2 regions of the Streptomyces sp. S07_1.15 genome follow, and region 1 is predicted to be linked to the other one. Evidence: riboswitches for the same ligand, from Rfam matches in the RefSeq annotation. Region 1 holds a riboswitch; the other holds the start of a gene.
What was found. A riboswitch is a leader RNA that binds a small molecule or an ion and turns the genes downstream of it on or off. The one in region 1 is predicted to bind cyclic di-AMP.

Region 1 (3,397 bases):
CGCGGGGAGGTCGGAGGCCGGAACGGGGTCTGCCGGGACCGTCCGTGGAAAACCGCGGGGCACGGGGTTTGCGACGGGCGGGTGGGGCATACGCAGAAGCGGGACACGGGGTAACACCCGGAGGCCGGAGGGCGCGTCTGCGAGCGCGCCCTCCGCTTCCGGCCCCCGGACCGGGCCGAGCGAGCGTGGCCCGTCCGCGAACATGCCGCGGGATGCCGGAGGTTGACGGCTTGGGCTGCGGTGTGGTGGTGCGGTGGCGCGGTTCAGATGTTCTTGCCGTGGTCGCGGAGCCAGGCCGCGGGGTTGACCGGGTCGCCGCCGCCGGGCCGGACCTCCAGGTGGAGATGCGGGCCGGAGGAGTTGCCGGTGGAGCCGACGCGGCCGATCGTGTCGCCCGTGGTGACCTCGCCGGAGGTGACGGTCATCGAGGAGAGGTGGCAGTACCAGATCTCCGTGCCGTCATCGAGGGTGAGGATGATGCGGTAGCCGTACGAACCGGCCCAGCCGGCCTCGGTGATCGTGCCGCCGTGCACCGCCTTGACGGGGGTGCCGGTCGGGGCGGCGAAGTCCTGGCCGGTGTGGCTGCTGGACCACATGGAGCCGGACTCGCCGAAGCTCGAGGTGAGGGTGTAGGAGGAAAGCGGAAGCGCGTAGCTGGCGGCCAGCTTGGCCAGCCGCTCCTCCTCCGCCTTGCGCGCGGCTTCCTCGGCCGCCTTGCGCTCGGCCTCCTCGGCCGCCTTCTTCTTGGCCGCCTCGGCCTCCGCCTTCTTGGCGGCGGCGTCCTCGGCGGCCTTCTCCCGCGCGGCCTGCTCGGCGGCCAGCCGCTCGGTGGTCTCGGCGACGCTCTGCTGCTGCTCGGCCTGGCGCATGATGCGGGCCCGCAGGGCCTCACCGGCGTCGGCGCCCTGAGCGATCTCGTCCGTGGTGAGCCCGGCCTGCGACAGCGGGGCGCGGCTCGCGGTGGCGGAGACGTCGTTGGAGCCGCCGACCAGGGAGTCGATGGCCGGCAGCTTGTCCGTCACCGGGGAGAGGTCGGGCAGCGAGATGGGGGCCGGGGGACGGTCCTTGGCCGTGGCCATGCCGCCGGCGCCTACAGCCGCGATCACCCCGACGCCCAGGACGGCGCCGCTCCGGGCCATGCCTCCGCCGCGCTGTTTGACGACGCGGTGCCTGCCCCGGACCGGGGCGGTGGAGTCGGCGGTGGGATTCCACTCACCGACGGGCTCTCCGTCGAAGAGGGGTCCGGAGGTGGACGGACCGGCCCACGTCTCGGGGGCAGGGCTGCTGGACGCCACGGAGGCGCACTCCTTTCCTTCCTTCTCGCCTACCGGGTTAGCTGACGGGTTCGGAGCAGGAAGGTCTCCTACGGTTCCCTCCTCGCGGAGGGGCCCGATTCACCCCAAGGATTGGTTCCCCGGTTCCCTTGGTGCAGGTGGTGCTGTTCCGCGCATGCGGGATTCGGCGACTGCGCAGGCGGTGCCACCCTTGGTGGCGGCTGGGACGACCGCGCTGCGTTATCGAACGTTAATTGACGGAGCCCCCGTATTCCAAGCCGTTCCGGCTGATCTTTTGGTAATGACCCCACGGAGAAAACGGACATCGGCCGCCAGAGCCGGGCGAGTTGACCGGGCGCCGGAAAACCTGTTCCCGCTGATCGTGCGTCAGTCGTTATCGCCCGGACACCTGTCGTCACGCAGCGTTGCGGAGGCCGGGTGGCGGGCGTGAGGGGCGGGGCGCCGGAGCGGACCGCAGGGGCCCGTGGCCCCGGCCCGGCAGTCTGGAGATCCGGCCGTGGGGAGGTACGGCAGCGGGGAGGTCCGGCGGCGGTCCGGGGATCCGGCGGTCAGGAGCGCCGCTCGGGGACGTCCGTGACCGCGAGGAGCGCCATGTCGTCGTGGGCGCGGCCGCCGGTGTGCAGGGCCACGTCCCCGACGAGGGTGTCCAGCAACTCCTCCGGGTCGCTGAAGGACCGTCCGGCCAGACTGAGTTGGGGATCGTAGAACTCACCGGCACGGTTGCGGGCCTCCGTGACGCCGTCGGTGAAGAGCAGGAGGGTGCACCCGCGCGGAAACACGATCTCCTCCACCCGGTCCGGCTCGGTCCGCAGCCACGCCAGGCCGAGCGGTACGGCGGGCACTTCCGGTTCGACGGCGCACACGGCGCCGTCCCCGGTGAGCATCAGCGGGGCCGGGTGGCCGCGGTTGAGCAGCCGAAGCCTCCGGGCCGACAGCCCGGAAGCGCTCCCGCCGGGAGCGCCGGATCCACCCGGGTCCGCCCCGAGGGAGCCCTCGTGCGGGATCTCGGCGAGCACGGCCGTGGTGAACCCCTCGGCCCGCTCCAGCCCTTCCCGGCGCTTGGCCTCCCGCACGAGCGCGACCTCCAGCCGTTCCGCGATCCCCGTCAGCTCCGGCTCCTCCTCGGCCGCTTCCCGGAACGCCCCGAGGACGATCGCGACCGCGCCCACCGCCTCTATGCCCTTGCCGCGTACGTCACCGACGATGAGCCGCACCCCGTGCGGGGTGGACTGGACCGCGTAGAGGTCGCCGCCGATTCCCGCGTCCGCCTGCGCGGCCTCGTAGCGGGCGGCGACGCGCAGCCCGCCGATGCGGCCGGCAGGGGCCGGCAGCACGGCCCGCTGGGCGGCCTCCGCGACGTTCCGGACGGAGGCCAGTGCGCGGTGGCCGTGGCGCACCACACGGTTGATGAAGACGGCGAGGCCCGCCACGGTCACCACCGTGGCGGTGTCGAGCAGTGACTGGTACTGCCCGACCGTGCCGTGCAGCAGAGCGATCCCGAGCATCGCCAGGCTGGAGACGACGGCCGTCAGGATCGTGGCGGGGCCGGTGTAGAGGGCCGCGGCGACCATCGGCGCGGCCGCGAAGAACGGCGAGCCGGTCAGCTCCGGCGGTGCCAACAGGCCGAAGGCCAGGCCGCCGACGATCAGGACGCCCGGGATCCAGCAGGGGAACGGAGCACCGCGGAACCGTGTCCCGCCGTCGCCCCTGCTGCACAGCTGTCCTCGCTGCACCACCTGTGATCTCCTGCCCGGTCCCGGTCCGTCCGGTTACGGAACGACACCGCGCCCCCTGCCACCCTCGGCCGTTCCGGTCCGGAGGGCGAATCCGCGTCCGCCGTTCGGGTGACGGGCCGCGGTGGCACGGGCGGTGGCACGGACAGCGGCAAGGGCCGGGGCGGGGCGTGGGTCAGGGGCGTGGGTCAGGGGCGTGGGTCAGGGGCGTGGGCGGACGGCAAGCGCTGGGTCCACCGGGCCTCACCGTCGGCCTCCGCCCGGAGTCCGGTGACTCCGGACCCGGTGGTTCTTGCCCCCTTTCGTGTAGCTTCGAAGATATGAGGAGCACATCGCGCAATGCCGTGCTCGGACCGGTGCTCGCCCTGC
Region 2 (3,397 bases), 540 kb from region 1:
CCACCGTCAACCTCATCGGCAACGGCATGTACACCCTGCTCCGCCAACCCGGCCCGCGCGAGCGGCTCCAGCGCTCACTGGCCGCCGGCGAGACGGAGCTGCTGGCGACCGGGGTCGAGGAACTGCTCCGCTACGACGGCCCGGTGGAGCTGGCGACCTGGCGCTACGCCTCCGAGCCGGCCGTCATCGGCGGGCAGCGCATCGCCGCCGGCGACCCGGTGCTGGTGGTGCTCGCCGCCGCCGACCGCGACCCGGCGCGCTTCACGGACCCGGACACCCTGGACCTCTCCCGCACCGACAACCCGCACCTCGGCTACGGCCACGGCATCCACTACTGTCTCGGGGCCCCGCTCGCCCGGCTGGAGGCGCGCACCGCGCTGGCGACCCTGCTGCGCAGGCTCCCGGATCTCCGACTGGCGGCCGATCCGGAGGAGTTGCGATGGCGCGGCGGACTGATCATGCGCGGCCTGCGTACCCTGCCGGTGGAGTTCGCCCCTGTGCCCGTACCGGACCCGGGGGAAACACGCCGCACCTGACGTGGCATCATTCGTGATCTTCGCGTGATCTCCACTACATCGACTTGTGACGCGCCTCCGGTGCCCGCTATTTTTCGGCGGGACTTGACCTTCGGCCCTCGACGAAAGGCCCTTCATGCTTTCCGGCAACGGCAGACACCGCAAACCCCGTCAGGCTCCGGCTCTTCTCGTCACGGCGGGCGTGGCCGGCGCGGGGATCGCGATGCCGCTGCTCGGCGCGACGGGCGCGCAGGCCGCCGACGCCGGCACCTGGGACAAGGTCGCCGAGTGCGAGAGCGGCGGCCTGTGGAGCGCGGACACCGGCAACGGCTACTACGGCGGACTGCAGTTCACCCAGCAGACCTGGGAGCAGTACGGCGGGCTGGACTACGCGCCCAGCGCCGACCAGGCCAGTCGCAACGCGCAGATCGCCGTCGCGGAGAAGGTCCTCGCGGCCGTCGGGCCGAGCGCCTGGCCGAAGTGCGGCGCGGACGCGGGCCTCACCGGGAAGGGCAAGGCGGCCGACGCGGCCTCCGAGGACTCCGATGCCGAGGGCGGGCAGCAGTCGGGCGGCCTGCTCGGCGGCCTGCTGGAGACCGGCGGCTCCGGTGACGACGCGGACGGCTCCGGCGCCGGGGACTCCGCTCCCGGGCAGGGCGGCGAGTCCGCCGCGCCGTCGGACGAGGAGGAGCCGGACGAGGGCCTCCTCGACCTGGGGCTGTCCGGCACCGCCGACGAGAAGGCCCCCTCCAAGAGCGGCAAGCACCGCGGGGAGCCCGCGCCGGAGGAGACCGCGGTGGAGGCCGGGGACGAGGACGAGGACCGCGCGTCCGGGCGCCACGCCTCCCGTGACGACGCGGCGGCCGACCGCGGTACCGAGCGCCCGTCGCCGGAGCCCGGCCCCTACGCCGTGCTTCCGGAGGCCGTCTACGGCGGCGCGGCCGACGACCGTTCGGTGTCGGGCGAGTGGACGTACTCCGCGAACGCCGCGACGTGGTCGGCGCGGCCGGCGCTCTGATCCGCCCCGGTGGCGGCCGGGCGCGCACCGTCCCGCGGAGTGCCCGGCGCCGGCTCCGGCCGCTCCGGGCCGCGCGGCAGCACACCCGGTGCGGCGCGCGGTCCCTGCGTCCCATCGGATGAACCGGGGCCACCGGCCGCCCTCTTCGCCGTCCGGGCCGTCACCTGCGACAACGGCGGTACGGACGACCGTGCGGGAGGTAAGTGACGGTGTGTCGGATTATGTCCCGTCAGCGACGATGTGCTTAACGTCTTATCGCTCGCCGCCAGCGGGCACCCCCGACCACCACGCCGAGTCCTGCCGGTGGCCGGAGGGCAGTCGCCGCGCAAGCGCCGTAGGCAGGAGCGGGGGACCCAGGTAAGTGCCGTGAGGACCGCCCGCGCGGACCGACCGGCTAGGGGTGAAGCCCAGTGCGGGAGCACTCGGCAGGGCCGCTCACAGCCCCAACCCGACAGCTCACCTCGCAGGCGTCGGTGAGAGAGACGTTTCATGCTGCGTACCGGTTACAAGGGCAGGCACCGCCGCCCCGCCCCGCCCAAGTCACGTCGTATCGTCACGTTCGCCGGCGCCGCCGGCACCGCCGCGGCCATCCCGCTCGTGGGCACCGCCGACTCCGCCTCCGCCGCCTCCGTCGACACCTGGGAGGCCGTGGCCCAGTGCGAGTCCAGCGGCAACTGGAAGATCAACACAGGCAACGGCCACTACGGCGGGCTGCAGTTCAAGCAGTCCAGCTGGAAAGCCGCCGGCGGGCTGCGCTACGCCCCGCGAGCCGACCTCGCCACCAAGGAAGAGCAGATCGCGACCGCCGAACGGCTGCTCGCCATGCAGGGGCCGGGCGCCTGGACCTGTGCCGGGGCGGGCGGGCTGAAGGCGGGCGGCCCCGCCCCCGGCGTCGCCCCGCTCACCGGACTCGGCCGGGAGACCGGTGGGCAGAAGCAGGAGCAGGCCGCGCCGCGGCAGGAGCGGTCCGCGGACGCGCCCGCCGCCCGGGCGGAGCGGCGGGACGCGGCCGCAGCGTCGAAGACCGGGGAAGCCGCCGGTACGGAGAAGAAGTCCGCTCCCGAGCTGGTCGACGGCAAGTACGAGGTCGTCGAGGGCGACACCCTCTCCGAGATCGCCGAGACCCTGGGGATCAAGGGCGGCTGGCAGAAGCTCTACGCCATGAACCGGGACAAGATCGACGCCCCGGACGTCATCTACCCCGGCCAGCTCCTCAGGCTGAGCTGACCGCCCCGCAGGGCCGCCCCGCTCCGGGCGGCACGGCACCGGCCCGGCGCGCCCCCCGGCGGCGCCGGGCCGGTGCCTTTCCGCTCCCCGCGCCACGGCGCCCCCGGGCACCTCTTCGAGCCACCTCTTCCGAGGTGATTGCCCCCTCAATGCCGGATTTCGGATGTCTTTTCGTCTCGCCGGACGGGCGGTCGGCCGACCCCGGCCCCCGGGCCGGTTAGGCTCGTGGCGCAGAGCCGTTCGCGGCGAGAAAGACACTGCGATCCAGCGTCACATTCCCAGAAGGAGATGCTCGTGCCGTCCATCGACGTCGTCGTAGCCCGGGAGATCCTCGACTCGCGAGGCAACCCAACGGTCGAGGTCGAGGTCGGCCTCGACGACGGCAGCACAGGCCGTGCTGCCGTCCCCTCCGGTGCCTCCACCGGGGCGTTCGAGGCCCTCGAGCTCCGTGACGGCGACAAGAACCGCTACGGCGGCAAGGGTGTGGAGAAGGCCGTCCTCGCGGTCATCGAGCAGATCGGCCCGGAGCTCGTCGGCTACGACGCCACCGAGCAGCGGCTGATCGACCAGGCGATGTTCGACCTGGACGCCACACCCGACAAGTCCTCGCTCGGCGCCAACGCCATCCTCGGCGTCT

Region 2: another riboswitch for cyclic di-AMP. It lies ahead of LIX60_RS19025 (transglycosylase family protein); the one in region 1 lies ahead of LIX60_RS16670 (M23 family metallopeptidase).

The regions. Positions count from the first base shown of each region.
Region 1 covers NZ_JAJBZK010000001.1:3,859,005-3,862,401, reverse strand. The annotation lists gene LIX60_RS16670 (M23 family metallopeptidase) at 264-1,295, opposite strand; cyclic di-AMP (ydaO/yuaA leader) riboswitch at 1,307-1,474, opposite strand; gene LIX60_RS16665 (PP2C family protein-serine/threonine phosphatase) at 1,844-3,031, opposite strand; gene LIX60_RS16660 (hypothetical protein) at 3,349-3,397, shown strand, end outside.
Region 2 covers NZ_JAJBZK010000001.1:4,402,337-4,405,733, forward strand. The annotation lists gene LIX60_RS19015 (cytochrome P450) at 1-536, shown strand, start outside; gene LIX60_RS31770 (transglycosylase family protein) at 652-1,533, shown strand; cyclic di-AMP (ydaO/yuaA leader) riboswitch at 1,854-2,018, shown strand; gene LIX60_RS19025 (transglycosylase family protein) at 2,023-2,760, shown strand; gene eno (phosphopyruvate hydratase) at 3,049-3,397, shown strand, end outside.